One region of the Vibrio sp. WZ-1 genome, then DNA from elsewhere that is predicted to be linked to it. Evidence: predicted binding sites of a transcription regulator. Region 1 holds the regulator's gene; the other holds the start of a gene.

Region 1 (9,859 bases):
CAGACAATAGGCTGCCTTGGCTTGGCTCTTTAGTGTGCACTACCGCCTCACCATCACGGATCAGACGTAGCTGCGCTTCACGCATATCATCGCCAACACGTACATCGGCACCAAAGCGGAATACCGCTTCACTGATGCTGAATTTGCCTGTTTCACCGATGTTGATGATCATGCCTAGTCGGCGTAGACGACGAAGTGACGTACGTACTTTTTCAAACAGCTTTTCTTTATCAAGGTCAGAACCGGTAGCACGGTTCGTCACTAGCTTCATCAGCTTGTTTTCATCTGCTAGAGCAAGCAGTTCGTCGTAAAGCTCTTGGTTAGTGAAGATGCCTTCGTGCGCAAGACGTTCTGGGCTTAGGTAAAGGAAACACAGTACCTTACCCACCAGCATGTCCAGCTCAGAAAGTACACTACGGCCAATCAGAGACGTTGAACGTGGACGCAGGTAGAAGAAGCCTTCTGGCGCTTTCACCAATTCGGTGTTGTAGCGCTGGTAAAAAGAAGAAAGCTCAAGTTCGAAGTCTGACAACAACGCGTGGTTGTCTAGATCTTCACTTGAGATATGACGCCCTGCTCGAAGCATGCTATCTAGCGCTGGGAACAGAGGGTTAGAAATTGCTTTTGCCAGATTCTCTGACATGTATTCATTAGTATCGGTCGATGACATTCGCTTGTACCTTTGCCCCAAATTCGTTGATTGCTTTCCAGTCTGGCTGAACAGCTTGGTAGTCGGATTCGGAATATCCCATACGTACCGCCTGATCAACGACAATGCGAGCTAAATCAAAGTGATGAGTGTGAGGGTGTTGTGCAAGGTAATCTCGCAGTACCACGCTCAAGTCAATTGGCACGCCTTGGTCTTTATGCGCTTTCAGCATGTCACCAATACGCTCTGCCAACTCATCGTTGACTTGTTGAAACTCTTCGTATTCCACTTCCATCGGAACTTGACCTGTTACCTCGTCATCACGCAGTACTAGGGCTTCGTCACGAAGGTCAGAAAGCCTTTCTGCATCTGCATAAGTCAGATACCAAGGCGAATCAAAGTAGTCTTTAACGGACTGGCGCAGACGCGAGCTAAACGCACGGTTCTTATCCATATCGATCGCGGTACGGATAAACTTGTGCACGTGTCGGTCGTAACCAATCCAAAGGTCGATCGCTTGCTGGCCCCAGCTTGTGATTCGGTCCAGCTTCATCTGCAGACCAAACAAGGCTTCTTCAATAAACTCAAGCTCAGGGTCACCATAGACAATCTCTTGGATATCTAGGATCTGAGTTTGCAGTTCATCACTGGCAGCTTGCAGCGTATCTTGAAGTTCACGCAACGTGCTGGATGTTTCTGACAGAAGCGCTTCACAGTTGTTGATTGCTTCACGCCAGTCTTTGTTAAGCAGGTCAGCAATCTGCTGTTTCACAGACTGTTGCTGCTCATCCATCACACGTTGGTTGAGGTCAATTTGGTCGAAGATTTCGCCTACAGAATATTTCAAGATCCCGTATACGTTCTTCTTCCAATGGCCTGGAGTGCCACCCTTTTGTGCAGCTTCAATCGCTTTCGCCATTTCGTCCGCTACCATGGATAGCTGGATAGAAAGACGTAGCTTTGAAAACTCACGATGGCGCACGTAGTAATCAGTAATTCCTATCGCTAATGGCGATAAGCGATAAATGCTCGCTCCGTCAGTAATTTCACTGACAAAACGGCTCATAAGACGCTGCTTAACCATCTCATTGATGGCATTGTTTGCGCGGAAAGCCGAAGCTTCGCCCGTCTCATCAAATAGTCGAGTGACGATGGCAAATGCGTCGTGCAATTCACCTTCACCCAATTCTTCATCGAACCTTTCATTACTTAGTACAGCGATAGCGATCAAAAACGCCAGTCGCTCAGTGGTCAGGTTCAACGAGAAATCGTGCTGCTTTACCCAGCCAACCAATTCGTCGATTGGTTGCTCTGCAGCATTGAGAGTCATCTCACTCATCGTTATTCCTGTTATCGTTCTTCTTAGCCCACACGTGAATATAGCGGCCTAATGAGAGGTATGGCTCTTGTCGACAAAGTTGTTTTTCTAGCGCCAACACATCTTCAAACTCGTAATCGCCCATGTATTGCATATTGCCTATGTAATCACTAAAGGAACGAATACCAGATTTACCACAAACACTAAAACCAGAATCTTCTATCCACTGATAGACCTCTTCGGGTTTTAGGCCTTTTTGTGGCTGTAGTTTAAATCTTTTCCGGTGAGGCATGCCGTCTAAAATATGAGGAATGTTGCCACAAACCACATTTTTATAGACTAAGCCGTGGTGGTTATAGAACATAACCGATGCAATGCCCCCCGGCTTGACCTGTTCCAATACCGTTTCGAGTGCCGTTTTGGGATCAACGAGCCACTCCATCACGGCGTGGAACATGACAAGGTCCACCTGTTCTTCCATATGGTCACCAATGGATTGGACAGGCGAATGAATCAGGCGATACTGCTCAAGCAAACCGTTTTTTTCAATATCCTGTTTTGCTAGTTGCAGCATTTCCGAAGATAGATCACATAAAGCAACGTGATGTCCGAGCTTAGCAAGCTTTTGCGACATTTGCGCTAAGCCACCACCAGCATCAAGAACCTGCAGGGCTTGCTGGTCGGTATTCAATTCACTTAGAATCTGTAGAAAATCTTCCCATACAATGATTTGGCGGATCTCACCTTTATCAGATCCGTAAATATTTTTTGCAAATTTGTGGGCGATATCGTCGAAATTACGGTCTTCTGTCACGTCTACTGGGTTATCATATCGGATTGTGCCGCTATTCTGGCACAAGAAAAGCAGGAATAAAGAGGGTCTCCCTCATTTTTATAATCAATTGATGTTTTTTCGGACTATTTAAGTATGTTTGAGCTGAAAAAAGTAATATCAGCCTTGCTCATGCCCTTACCGGCCTTACTGCTGATTGGTCTATTAGGCCTATTTTTAATTAGTTTTACTAGCAAACGTAAAACTGGTTGTTTCATTGTTCTATTCACCTTTGCAGGCATCTTCCTTGCCTCATTTCAACCTATTGCAACCAAGTTGCTTATGCCTTTGGAACGCGAGTACAAAGCCTTCTTACCGGTATCGGAATCTGTCGATTACGTGATGGTTTTAGGAAATGGGCATGTTGTCGATGACGAAATACCACCCACCTCACAACTAAGTCGCGCTGCTTTAATGAGGCTCACTGAAGGCATACGTATTCTTCGTATGTACCCGGGCGCAAAACTCATTTTGTCAGGCTACGCGGGAGGTTCAGAACTCAGTCACGCTCGTATGATGGCTAACGTAGCCCTTTCTCTTGGTGTTGCTAAGTCTGACATTATCTTGCTTGAAGATGCTAAAGATACCTGGGAAGAAGCAAGACAAGCTGCCGCATTTGTAAAACAGAAAAATATTGTACTGGTAACGTCAGCAAGCCATATGAAGCGCGCAATGTACGAGTTTCGTGCAGCAGGGATTCAGCCAATTCCTGCCCCAACCAACTTCTTGGCTGTTGCAGATGTCAACCAACCTTGGCATCGTTATGCACCAAAAGCACAGTACCTAGAGCAAACGGAGCGATACTGGCACGAGACTATGGGTATTATCTGGCAGCACTTGCGAGATAATATTGGCCAGGCACCTGTCGAAGAAGCGCATTAAGCCGGCTTCAAAACGAAACCTACAGGCACAAAAAAGGAGAGCATTGCTCTCCTTTTTCTTTATCGCGTTGATTTAAGTCAACAGACCCTAGTCACCTGCGAACATGTAGCCTTCACCATGAACGGTCACAAAAATTTGTGGGTTCTTTGGATCAAACTCCATCTTAGCGCGCATGCGTCGAATCAATACATCAATTGTACGGTCATTTGGCGCATCCACTCGGTGGCTGATCATATTCAAAATACGCTCACGGCTTAATACCTGATTTGGGTATGAAGACAGTGCGACCAGCAGTTCATACTCTGCTTTGGTTAATTTCACCGGCTCACCGTTACGGCTTAGAGCACGACGTTGAATATCAAACATCCACTCACCAAAACGCACAATGTGTTCTTCATTTGTGTCGTTCGCTGCTTTTTGTGAACCGTTACGAGCCGCTGAAATACGCCACAGCAAGTTTTTAACGCGAACTAATAATTCCCTTAGTTCAAAAGGCTTTGTTACATAATCGTCTGCGCCCATTTCTAGACCAACGATTTTGTCAATGCTATCCGTGCGTCCTGTCACTAATATGATGCCGATATCTGATTGGCTGCGTAATTCACGCGTAAGCATAAGGCCATCTTCACCCGGCAGGTTAATATCCAGCATGATCAGGTCTACGTCGCCCTCTTGAAGCACTTCGCGCATTTCAGCACCACTTTCTGCTTCACTAACTTTGTAACCTTCATTTTGGAAATAGCCCGCAAGCTTACTGCGAGTTACAACATCATCTTCTACGACTAATACGTGATAGCTCATTTACACCACTTCTGTCTTTTTTATCTTCCAAGACGTATTCTATTCATAACTAGTAACATATCTAGTAATAGTTACAATAAAAAGCAAGATTTTGTGGATTTATTGATGCAAAACAAGCTTATTTGCCGCCATTCATAAACATGCATATTTCCCAATAAACCATAACAATTATAGTTACTGCTATTCATTTTAATTGTTTACACTTAGGGGATAACTATTTGGGAGCAAAAAAATGCAAGAAGTGAAAGCTTTTAACGAAAAACGAGCTGAGATTTATTGGTGGTTTTCTAGCCTGTTTGCAAAAGAGCTGACAGACAAGGAACTGGAATCTTATCATAGTGTTGAAATTCGAAGCTTTTTAGCTGGTTTAGGTGAAAATGAAACACTCAAACCATCCGTTAATGCCCTTGTTGATGCGCTTAACCGCCTACAAGATCGTGAAGATGCTCAGTTAGAGCTAGCTGCGGACTTCTGTGAACTTTTTCTTAAAACAGAAAAGCACGGTGCGCTACCTTATGCCTCAATGTACATCGGTGAATCTGGTTTATTAAACGATAAACCAGCAGAAGAGATGGAAAGGCTGATGGCAGACTTTGGTGTGCAAGTTGACGAAAATCTAAAAGAGCCTGCGGATCATTTAGCAGTCGAGTTAGATTTTTTAGGCAATATGATTATCCGCTCAAATGAACTCGAGCAGGAAAAACACATGGAAGATGCATTCGAAAAGCAAAATGAGTTCATCCAGCAACACCTTTTGACATGGCTACCTCAGTTTGCCGCTAAATGTAAGCAATTCGATGAATTTGGCTTCTATGTTAGTGTCGCGCAACTATTAATTGCATTTTGTAAACTGGACAGCACCTACCTTCTTGGTGAATAATTGCCGCCTATTTTGGGGAGTCTGTCATTCAGACTCCCTATTTTATTCGTTTGTTTTTAATCTGGCGCAGAGAAATACAATCCATTTAGCCGTTAAACTGTGACCTCCGAGGCACAAAACAGCTGCTTAAAACATTGCCAGCTTGCCCGCATCAGTCTAAAATGTGAGCGCAAACGATTAAATATGATTTATATGTAAACCGCTGAAATAAAGCGGTTTTTGTGTTTTCTTAACAGGATTGCTGACCAATTCCTCACTTAGTATAAGAAAGGAATATGAGACTCAGCGATAAATGTTGCTACAAACCTTTTTATACCGATTTCGGAACAACCGCTGCCAAATATCTCAGCAATGCCCCTATTCGCAGTTGCTCGGTTTGCGCAAGACCCTAAGCGTATGGTTGTCTTCACTACGGTATTTACAGTAGCTCGATACAGGACATCATTTATGGCCACTATTAAAGACGTTGCTCGCTTAGCCGGCGTTTCTACCACTACGGTTTCGCACGTAATTAATAAAACTCGCTTTGTTGCAGAAGCAACTCAAGAAAAAGTAATGAAAGCGGTGGATGAACTTAATTACGCACCAAGTGCCGTTGCACGCAGTTTAAAGTGCAACTCAACTCGTACCATCGGTATGCTAGTAACTCAATCTACCAACCTGTTCTTCTCTGAAGTAATCGATGGTGTTGAGAGCTACTGTTACCGTCAAGGTTACACTCTTATCCTATGTAACACGGGCGGTATTTACGAGAAGCAACGTGACTACATCCGCATGCTCGCTGAAAAGCGTGTAGATGGCATTCTAGTAATGTGTTCTGATCTGACGGAAGAACTAAAAGAGATGCTTGACCGTCACTCAGACATACCTAAAGTTGTGATGGACTGGGGTCCAGAAAGCTCACAAGCAGACAAGATCATTGATAACTCAGAAGAAGGCGGTTACATCGCGACAAAATATCTGATCGACAATGGTCACACAGACATCGCGTGTTTAAGCGGTCACTTCGAAAAAGCTGCGTGCCAAGAGCGTATTGCGGGTTATCGTCGTGCAATGGCAGAAGCAAACCTTGCGGTTAACGAAGATTGGATTCTTGAAGGCAACTTTGAGTGTGATACCGCTGTGCTAGCGGCAGATAACATTACTGCAATGGAAAAACGCCCTACCGCAGTTTTCTGTTTCAATGACACGATGGCACTTGGCTTGATGAGCCGCCTTCAGCAGAACGGTATCAAGGTACCAGATGATGTTTCTGTTATCGGCTATGACAACATTGAGCTGGCAGAGTACTTCTCACCACCACTAACGACTATCCACCAACCAAAACGTCGTGTGGGTAAAAACGCTTTTGAGATCCTACTAGAGCGTATCAAAGATAAAGAACACGAAAAACGAGTGTTTGAAATGCAGCCAGAGATCGTGATTAGAAACACGGTTAGAAAGATCAACTAATCTTTAGTGCTCGTTTACTCATCATCAAAAAGCATCCATATGGATGCTTTTTATTTAACAACCCATCCATGACAACAGTTCTGTATGTAGAACTTTGCAGACTTGTTATTTCTTCGTACAGTCAACTCTCTAGCGCTGACAATTTCCTGGTAGACCACTTTGTTAATCTATGAAACTTAACTCACGAAAAAATAACTATTAACTGAACCAAGATCACATTTACAAGCGCAGAATGTGATATTAGTCCAATGTAGGAAGTATGCTTTCAGTGTCACGCACAGGGCAAACCACTCTAAAGAGTGGGACGCAAAGCTTCCGGCCTAAACTATCGCATGAGATAGCATGGTAGCGGGGTTACCGATGGCAAGTATGCATATGACGAGTTTACCCTTTAATGACATTGTGTCTGCATGCGTTTGCTAATCTCTCGGACCTGATTTTTGGTGGCGTAATTTAAATTACACCGAGATAACACATCATGGATAAACCGATACTCAAAGACTCTATGAAGCTTTTTGAGGTGCTTGGTACGATCAAGTCACGCTCAATGTTTGGCGGCTTTGGCCTTTTTGCTGATGAAACAATGTTTGCATTAGTCGTTAACAACCAGCTTCATATCAGAGCCGATAAAAAGACATCTTCAGACTTTGAAACTCAGGGACTTAAACCTTACGTATACAAGAAGCGTGGATTTCCTGTAGTCACAAAGTACTATGCCGTTTCACCAGACCTTTGGGACACACCACAACACTTAGTGGAAGTAGCCAAAAGTTCGCTCGAAACTGCAAAGCTTGAAAAAGAACAGCAAGCCAGCTCTAAACCGACTCGTTTAAAAGATCTACCGAACCTTAGGCTAGCAACAGAGAGAATGCTTAAGAAAGCAGGCATAGATTCTGTTACGCAGCTTGAAGAACAAGGGGCGTTAAACGCGTACAAGGCGATCCAAGAAACACATACAGCTTCTGTAAGCATCGAGTTACTGTGGGCCCTTGAGGGCGCCATTAATGGTACTCATTGGAGTGTTGTACCTCAATCTCGTCGAGAAGAGCTAATTAACCACCTCTCATAACACAAGTTTGAGCTCCAGGAATTCATAAACCGCAGTTTTACACTGCGGTTTTTTTGAAATTTTTTCTCACTCCATTCTGTCTTATTATCTAAGAAGCAGAAATGGAGTGATAGATATGAATAAGAAACTGATTTTAGGACTGATCCTACTCGCGACGATTGTCTTTTTAGGTGTGAGTTTTGGTCAATATCTAACCCTAGAAAACGCCAAGGCACAGCAAGAGGCGTTGAACACTTTTATTAGCCAAAATTTCGTACTTGCTGCAGCAACTTATTTCTTTGCGTATATAGCTATCACCGCTTTCTCCATTCCCGGAGCTGCCGTAGTAACGCTTCTGGGTGCTGCTCTATTTGGTTTCTGGACCAGTCTCTTATTGGTTTCTTTTGCCAGCACCATTGGCGCAACAGTTGCCTTCTTAAGTAGCCGTTACTTATTGAGAGAATGGGTACAAAGTAAGTTTGGAAACAAACTGAATGCCATTAACCAAGGCGTTGAAAAAGATGGGGCCTTTTACCTGTTTTCTCTACGCTTAATTCCCGTCTTTCCATTTTTTCTTATCAACTTGCTGATGGGATTGACACCTATGACGATTGCACGGTTCTATTTAACCAGCCAAGTAGGTATGTTACCGGGTACAGCTGTTTACCTGAATGCGGGGACTCAATTAGCCACCATAGATAGCCTTTCAGGTATTGTGTCTCCCACCGTATTAGCATCATTTGCACTACTTGGTTTGTTTCCAATCATCGCCAAGTGGGTAATGAATAAAATCCGCCCAACTCAAGTACAACAAAATGGAAATGCGCAATGAAGGTATTCATCGCAAAAAATCCCGCTGAAGCTCATATCGTCTGTGAGCTTCTCAAGACCGAGCAGATAGGCTGTGAAGTAAGAGGCGAAGGGATGTTCGGATTAAAGGGGGAATTGCCATTTGGTAATGATACAGACCCTTATGTTTGGCTTTTATATCCTGAGCAACAATTGAAAGCTTCAGCCATTGTCGAAGACTATCAAAAACAAGCAGAGCAGAGTTACCAAGATTGGCAATGTCCTAATTGTTTGGAGCAGAATGAAGGGCAGTTTGGTGCATGTTGGCAATGCGGGTATCAAATAGGAGAGCCTTAATGGCTCCCCTTATCTTTTCAATCATTTCGGATTTAGGCAGCTAAACTCTGCTGCTTAATGAACTCGATGGAGTGTTGATTAAAGTCATCTGGCCTTTCTACATTACACACATGACCACAGTCAGGGATCTCACGTAAAACACTTTGCTTGTGTACCGCAACCATCTCTTTAACTGGTTTGATAAACATGTAATCTCTATCGCCCATCAAGTACAGCGTTGGAATCGGGAGTTCACGATCTTTAAAGTATTTCATCAAAGGGTTAACGTCAGCGGCCAAGATAAACCAGCGTTTGAACTCTTTTTGACACAACTTCTTCGCTTCACGAATGAATAAATGTCGCGATTCACGTTGGTTTTTCTGTGGCATCACAATGTAGGCAAACAGCTTATATAGCCACATATAAGGCAGAATATGTTTTCCAAGGTTGCCAAGTTTCACCAGAATTTGAGAACGTGTATTCAGACGTGTTACCGCCCCACCGAGAACCATAGAACGTACGCGTTCCGAGGCTAGTTCAGCAAGGTTACGAACAATGATGGTCCCCAGAGACATACCAACAAAATGAGCCGATTGAATCTTAAGGTGGTCCAAAACTTTTAGAATGTCTTGCGTAACTTCCGTAAAAGTATAGCGACTTGTCATCAACTCTTTGATTAACTGATTTGATTTACCATGTCCACGCAGGTCAATTAAAACTAAATTAAAGTGTTCTTTATATGCCTTAAGTTGCTTAAACCATATTGACGAACTGCCACCAGCACCATGTACGAAAACGACCCACTCATTACTGGTGGGATGTATATAGGTTTTATGGAATAGAAGTGGCTGAGTCATTTATCAGTCTGAAAA
Region 2 (4,931 bases), on a different contig from region 1:
CGGGTAAAACCACCATCACTGAAAAAGTACTGTTATTCGGAAACGCGATCCAAAAAGCAGGTACGGTTAAAGGTCGTGGTAACGCGCAGCACGCAAAATCAGACTGGATGGAAATGGAAAAGGAACGTGGTATCTCGGTTACTACTTCTGTAATGCAGTTCCCTTACAATGATTGTCTGGTAAACCTACTTGATACTCCGGGACACGAAGATTTCTCGGAAGATACTTACCGTACCCTAACGGCGGTTGACTCGTGCCTGATGGTTATCGATGCGGCGAAAGGTGTCGAAGATCGTACTCGTAAGTTAATGGAAGTTACGCGTCTACGTGATACGCCAATAGTAACCTTCATGAACAAACTTGACCGTGATGTTCGTGATCCAATGGAAGTATTGGATGAAGTAGAAAACGAGTTGGGCATGATGTGTGCGCCAATTACCTGGCCAATTGGCTGTGGTAAAGAGTTTAAAGGTGTTTACCACATTCACCGTGATGAGACCATTCTGTACGAATCTGGTCATGGTCATGAGATCCAAGAAGTTCGTATTATCAAAGGTCTGGACAATCCAGAGCTTGATGAGAAAGTTGGCGAAAGCCTAGCAGCAAGTGTACGTGAAGAGCTTGAACTTGTGATGGGCGCTTGTCCTGAGTTCGACCAGGAGCTATTCCTAACTGGTGAACTAACACCTGTTTACTTTGGTACAGCTCTGGGTAACTTCGGTGTTGACCATATGCTAGATGGCCTAACCGAGTGGGCGCCAGCGCCGAAAACGCGTCAAGCGGTTGAGCGTGATGTGGAAGCAACAGAAGATAAGTTCTCTGGCTTCGTATTTAAGATCCAAGCAAACATGGATCCAAAGCACCGTGACCGTATCGCATTCATGCGTATCGTATCGGGTACTTACACACAAGGCATGAAGATGAACCACGTTCGTCTTGGCAAGCAAGTAAGTATCTCTGATGCGGTAACCTTTATGGCGGGTGACCGTTCTCGTGCAGAGCATGCTTACGCGGGTGACATCATTGGTCTACACAACCACGGTACAATCCAAATCGGTGATACGTTCACTCAAGGTGAAGCGCTGAAGTTCTCTGGTATTCCAAACTTTGCACCAGAACTGTTCCGTCGTATTCGCCTAAAAGATCCATTGAAGCAGAAGCAGCTACTGAAAGGTCTGGTTCAGCTATCTGAAGAAGGTGCGGTACAGGTATTCCGTCCACTGCAAAACAACGACCTGATCGTTGGTGCGGTTGGTGTTCTTCAGTTTGACGTGGTTGTGGCTCGATTGAAGTCAGAATACAACGTTGAAGCAATTTACGAAGGCGTTAACGTGGCAACAGCACGTTGGGTTGAGTGTGGTGATGCGAAGAAGCTGGATGAATTCCAGCGTAAGAACCAAGCTAACCTAGCATTGGACGGTGGCGACAACCTAACGTACATCGCGCCAACTATGGTTAACCTAAACCTAGCACAAGAGCGTTTCCCAGATATCGATTTCCGTGCAACTCGTGAGCACTAATTGAATCTAAGCGACGTTATATAGCGCACTAGATCATAAACCGCCGTTAGCTATACACTTAGCTAACGGCGGTTTTTTATTTGGCGAAGTAAAACGATTACTTAGAAAAGGTGCGCAATGAACTGGTTTAAGAGAACACTCAAACGCTACGACGACTGGTGTAAAGAGATGGGGCTGACGCATGATCAAAAGCGCAGTTGTGTGCCGTATAAGCAAGACCCAGTTCATGAAGATGAGCCTGCTAAAAAAGCAAAACAAGAGAAAGCAAACAATGAAACTGTTTGATACCCATTGCCATTTCGACTTTGATGTCTTCCAAGGTGATTTTTCTCGTCAAGTTGAACTTGCTCGTGAGCAAGGCGTGGAGCGTATCCTGATTCCCTCCGTGGGGCCGAGTAACTGGTCTCGTATCCAAGAGCTTACCAGTCAACATCCTCACCTTTATTACGCGCTCGGCTTCCACCCTTATTTCCTGAACGACGAGTTTGAACAATTTGTCCCTGAATTGGAGTCGTTACTTTCCTCACCTAATCGACAATGTGTCGCAATAGGGGAGTGTGGCTTGGACTTTGCGATAGAGACGCCAGTGGAACTGCAAGAGTGCGCGTTAGAACGACAGTTTGAGCTTGCCAGGCGATTTGAACTTCCGGTGATTTTGCACAGTCGTAAAGCGCACAATCGACTTATTCAAATGGTCAAAGCGGCTAAGTTACCAAAGGGGGGCGTGTTACATGCTTTTTCTGGTAGCTATCAACAGGCGATGGAATGGGTTCGATTAGATTTTTTTATCGGAGTTGGTGGCTCAATTACCTATCCAAGAGCCAACAAAACACGCGATGCAATTCAAAGATTACCACTTGAATTTCTTGTTTTAGAAACGGACGCGCCGGATATGCCTATACTTGGTTATCAGGGCGAGCCGAATCACCCTGCCAAACTCATTCATATATTGAATCAACTCTCAGAGTTGCATAAAAGAGAAAAGCAATCGATTGCCGAAAAAGTGTGGGAAAATAGCAATTCTGCCTTCTCCATATGTGAATAAAATCTAAAGATGCTGTTCAGAATAGAAAACGATTACCTTCTTATTGTGAGATAACTCACAAACGGAGGTGAATCAATGATGAATCTTATGAGAAAGTGTGAGGATGGCATTACTTTAATTGATTCTGGATGAGTATAATTGCCCCCGCTTTATAGCTCCATTTTGTAACACGCCAACAAATAACTTATAAGGAAGTCATAAACTATGAGCCTGTTTATGAGCCTAGTCGGTATGGTAGTGCTTCTTGCTATTGCATTTGCATTTTCTAATAACCGTAAAGCTATCAATCTAAGAACTGTGGGTGGCGCATTCGCTATCCAATTCGTATTAGGTGCATTTGTTCTTTATGTACCTTGGGGCCGTGATCTACTGAACGGTTTCTCTACTGGTGTATCTAACGTTATCAACTACGGTAACAATGGTTCATCTTTCCTATTCGGTGGTCTTGTTTCTGACAAGATGTTCGAAGTATTCGGCGGCGGCGGCTTCATCTTCGCATTCCGCGTTCTTCCTACACTGATCTTCTTCTCAGCACTGATTTCAGTTCTTTACTACATTGGCGCAATGCAGTGGGTTATCAAGATTCTTGGTGGTGCACTACAAAAAGCGCTTGGCACTTCTCGCGCGGAATCAATGTCTGCTGCGGCTAACATTTTCGTAGGTCAAACTGAAGCACCTCTAGTTGTTCGCCCATTCGTACCTAAGATGACTCAATCTGAGCTATTCGCGGTAATGTGTGGTGGTCTAGCATCTGTAGCTGGTGGTGTACTAGCTGGTTACGCTTCAATGGGTGTACCTCTAGAGTACCTAGTAGCAGCATCATTCATGGCAGCACCTGGTGGTCTACTGTTCGCTAAGATTCTTCACCCAGAGACTGATAAGCCTCATGAAGACATCGAAGAAGCAATGGACGGTGGCGACGATAAACCAGCTAACGTAATCGACGCAGCAGCGGGCGGTGCGGCTTCTGGTCTACAACTTGCACTAAACGTAGGTGCAATGCTAATCGCGTTCGTAGGTCTTATTGCTCTTGTTAACGGTATGCTAGGTGGCATCGGTGGTTGGTTCGGTATGCCTGAACTAACACTAGAGCTAATCCTTGGTTACGCGTTCTCTCCACTAGCATTCCTAATCGGTGTTCCTTGGAACGAAGCAGTTGTTGCTGGTTCATTCATCGGTCAGAAACTAGTTATCAACGAATTCGTTGCTTACTTGAACTTCACACCTTACCTAGGTGAAAGCGCTCAAGTAGTTGCGGCAACTGGTGAAGTAATGTCTGAGAAGACAACAGCTATCATCTCATTCGCACTATGTGGCTTCGCGAACCTTTCTTCTATCGCGATCCTACTTGGTGGTCTAGGTAGCCTTGCACCAAACCGTCGTTCAGATATCGCTCGCATGGGTATTAAAGCAGTTCTTGCTGGTACGTTGTCTAACCTAATGGCAGCTACTATCGCAGGTTTCTGCCTTAGCCTTGCAGCACTTTAATTAGAATCGGTTCTTAATATATAGACGCCGTTTTAAACCATGCCCTGTAGCAAGAAATTGCTGCGGGGCATTTTTCGTTTTTTGGACCTAAAAAATTCTACTGCACGTAGGTCTACGTGAGTGGCTTACGAAGTTGGTGGAATAGAGGCCGGAAAATTTTGAGATACAAACCGTTTGCGCTCTATTTGGTGCTACAGTTTTGCGGTGAATATCTATAATGTAGTAATCACAGGATAGCGGTTAAGGTTATTACTTAATCACTCCATGAATACAACATACTCGATGGGCAAATGATTTGCCCTCAATATCAAATCTAGCAAGAGTTTTATTGTTTGATGTGATATTAAAGACACCGCAATCATAGATTGTTGTGCCATAGGCCAAACTGGTACTGTGCGGTGACAAGGATAGCAATTGGCATATGAATTATTCGCTGTATATGCCGAGTCTTCAGGGAACCAAGTCCGTTCATTAATAGACTGTTTAGCCAATTTCTCACACTGTCTCGACTTGTTGATTATAGTTAGAGAAGTGATGTGAGGCTGAGTAGTGAATTTTTTGAATATTGATCGGAGATAGAAATGAGCGATTTAAAAGCAGCAGCGCTACGTGCACTAAAACTTATGGACCTAACTACGCTGAATGATGACGACACTGATGCAAAAGTGATCTCACTATGTCATGACGCAAAAACAGCAGTAGGCAACACAGCTGCAATTTGTATTTACCCTCGCTTTATTCCTATTGCTAAGAAGACACTTCGTGAGCAAGGTACGCCAGAAGTTCGTATTGCAACAGTAACGAACTTCCCACACGGTAACGACGATATCGACATCGCGGTTGCTGAAACTAAAGCGGCTGTCGCTTACGGTGCAGAC

Evidence for each region. The regulator PurR, encoded in region 1, represses purine synthesis genes. The targets are predictions, from matches to a motif close to TNANGNAAACGTTTNCNTNA.
Region 2: the regulator PurR is predicted to act here: its motif matches at 2,586-2,605, upstream of ACTS60_RS13430 (NupC/NupG family nucleoside CNT transporter).

Annotation. Positions count from the first base shown of each region.
Region 1 is NZ_JBQEQR010000080.1:108,737-118,595, forward strand. It holds gene mukE (chromosome partition protein MukE) at 1-670, opposite strand, end outside; gene mukF (chromosome partition protein MukF) at 651-1,988, opposite strand; gene cmoM (tRNA uridine 5-oxyacetic acid(34) methyltransferase CmoM) at 1,981-2,781, opposite strand; gene elyC (envelope biogenesis factor ElyC) at 2,896-3,681, shown strand; gene torR (two-component system response regulator TorR) at 3,769-4,482, opposite strand; gene torD (molecular chaperone TorD) at 4,715-5,362, shown strand; gene purR (HTH-type transcriptional repressor PurR) at 5,810-6,814, shown strand; cyclic di-GMP riboswitch class I at 7,086-7,176, shown strand; gene ACTS60_RS17155 (TfoX/Sxy family DNA transformation protein) at 7,293-7,883, shown strand; gene ACTS60_RS17160 (TVP38/TMEM64 family protein) at 7,999-8,694, shown strand; gene ACTS60_RS17165 (putative signal transducing protein) at 8,691-9,008, shown strand; gene ACTS60_RS17170 (alpha/beta fold hydrolase) at 9,041-9,844, opposite strand.
Region 2 is NZ_JBQEQR010000076.1:187,707-192,637, reverse strand. It holds gene prfC (peptide chain release factor 3) at 1-1,520, shown strand, start outside; gene ACTS60_RS13440 (DUF5363 family protein) at 1,638-1,805, shown strand; gene ACTS60_RS13435 (TatD family hydrolase) at 1,792-2,565, shown strand; gene ACTS60_RS13430 (NupC/NupG family nucleoside CNT transporter) at 2,770-4,053, shown strand; gene deoC (deoxyribose-phosphate aldolase) at 4,635-4,931, shown strand, end outside.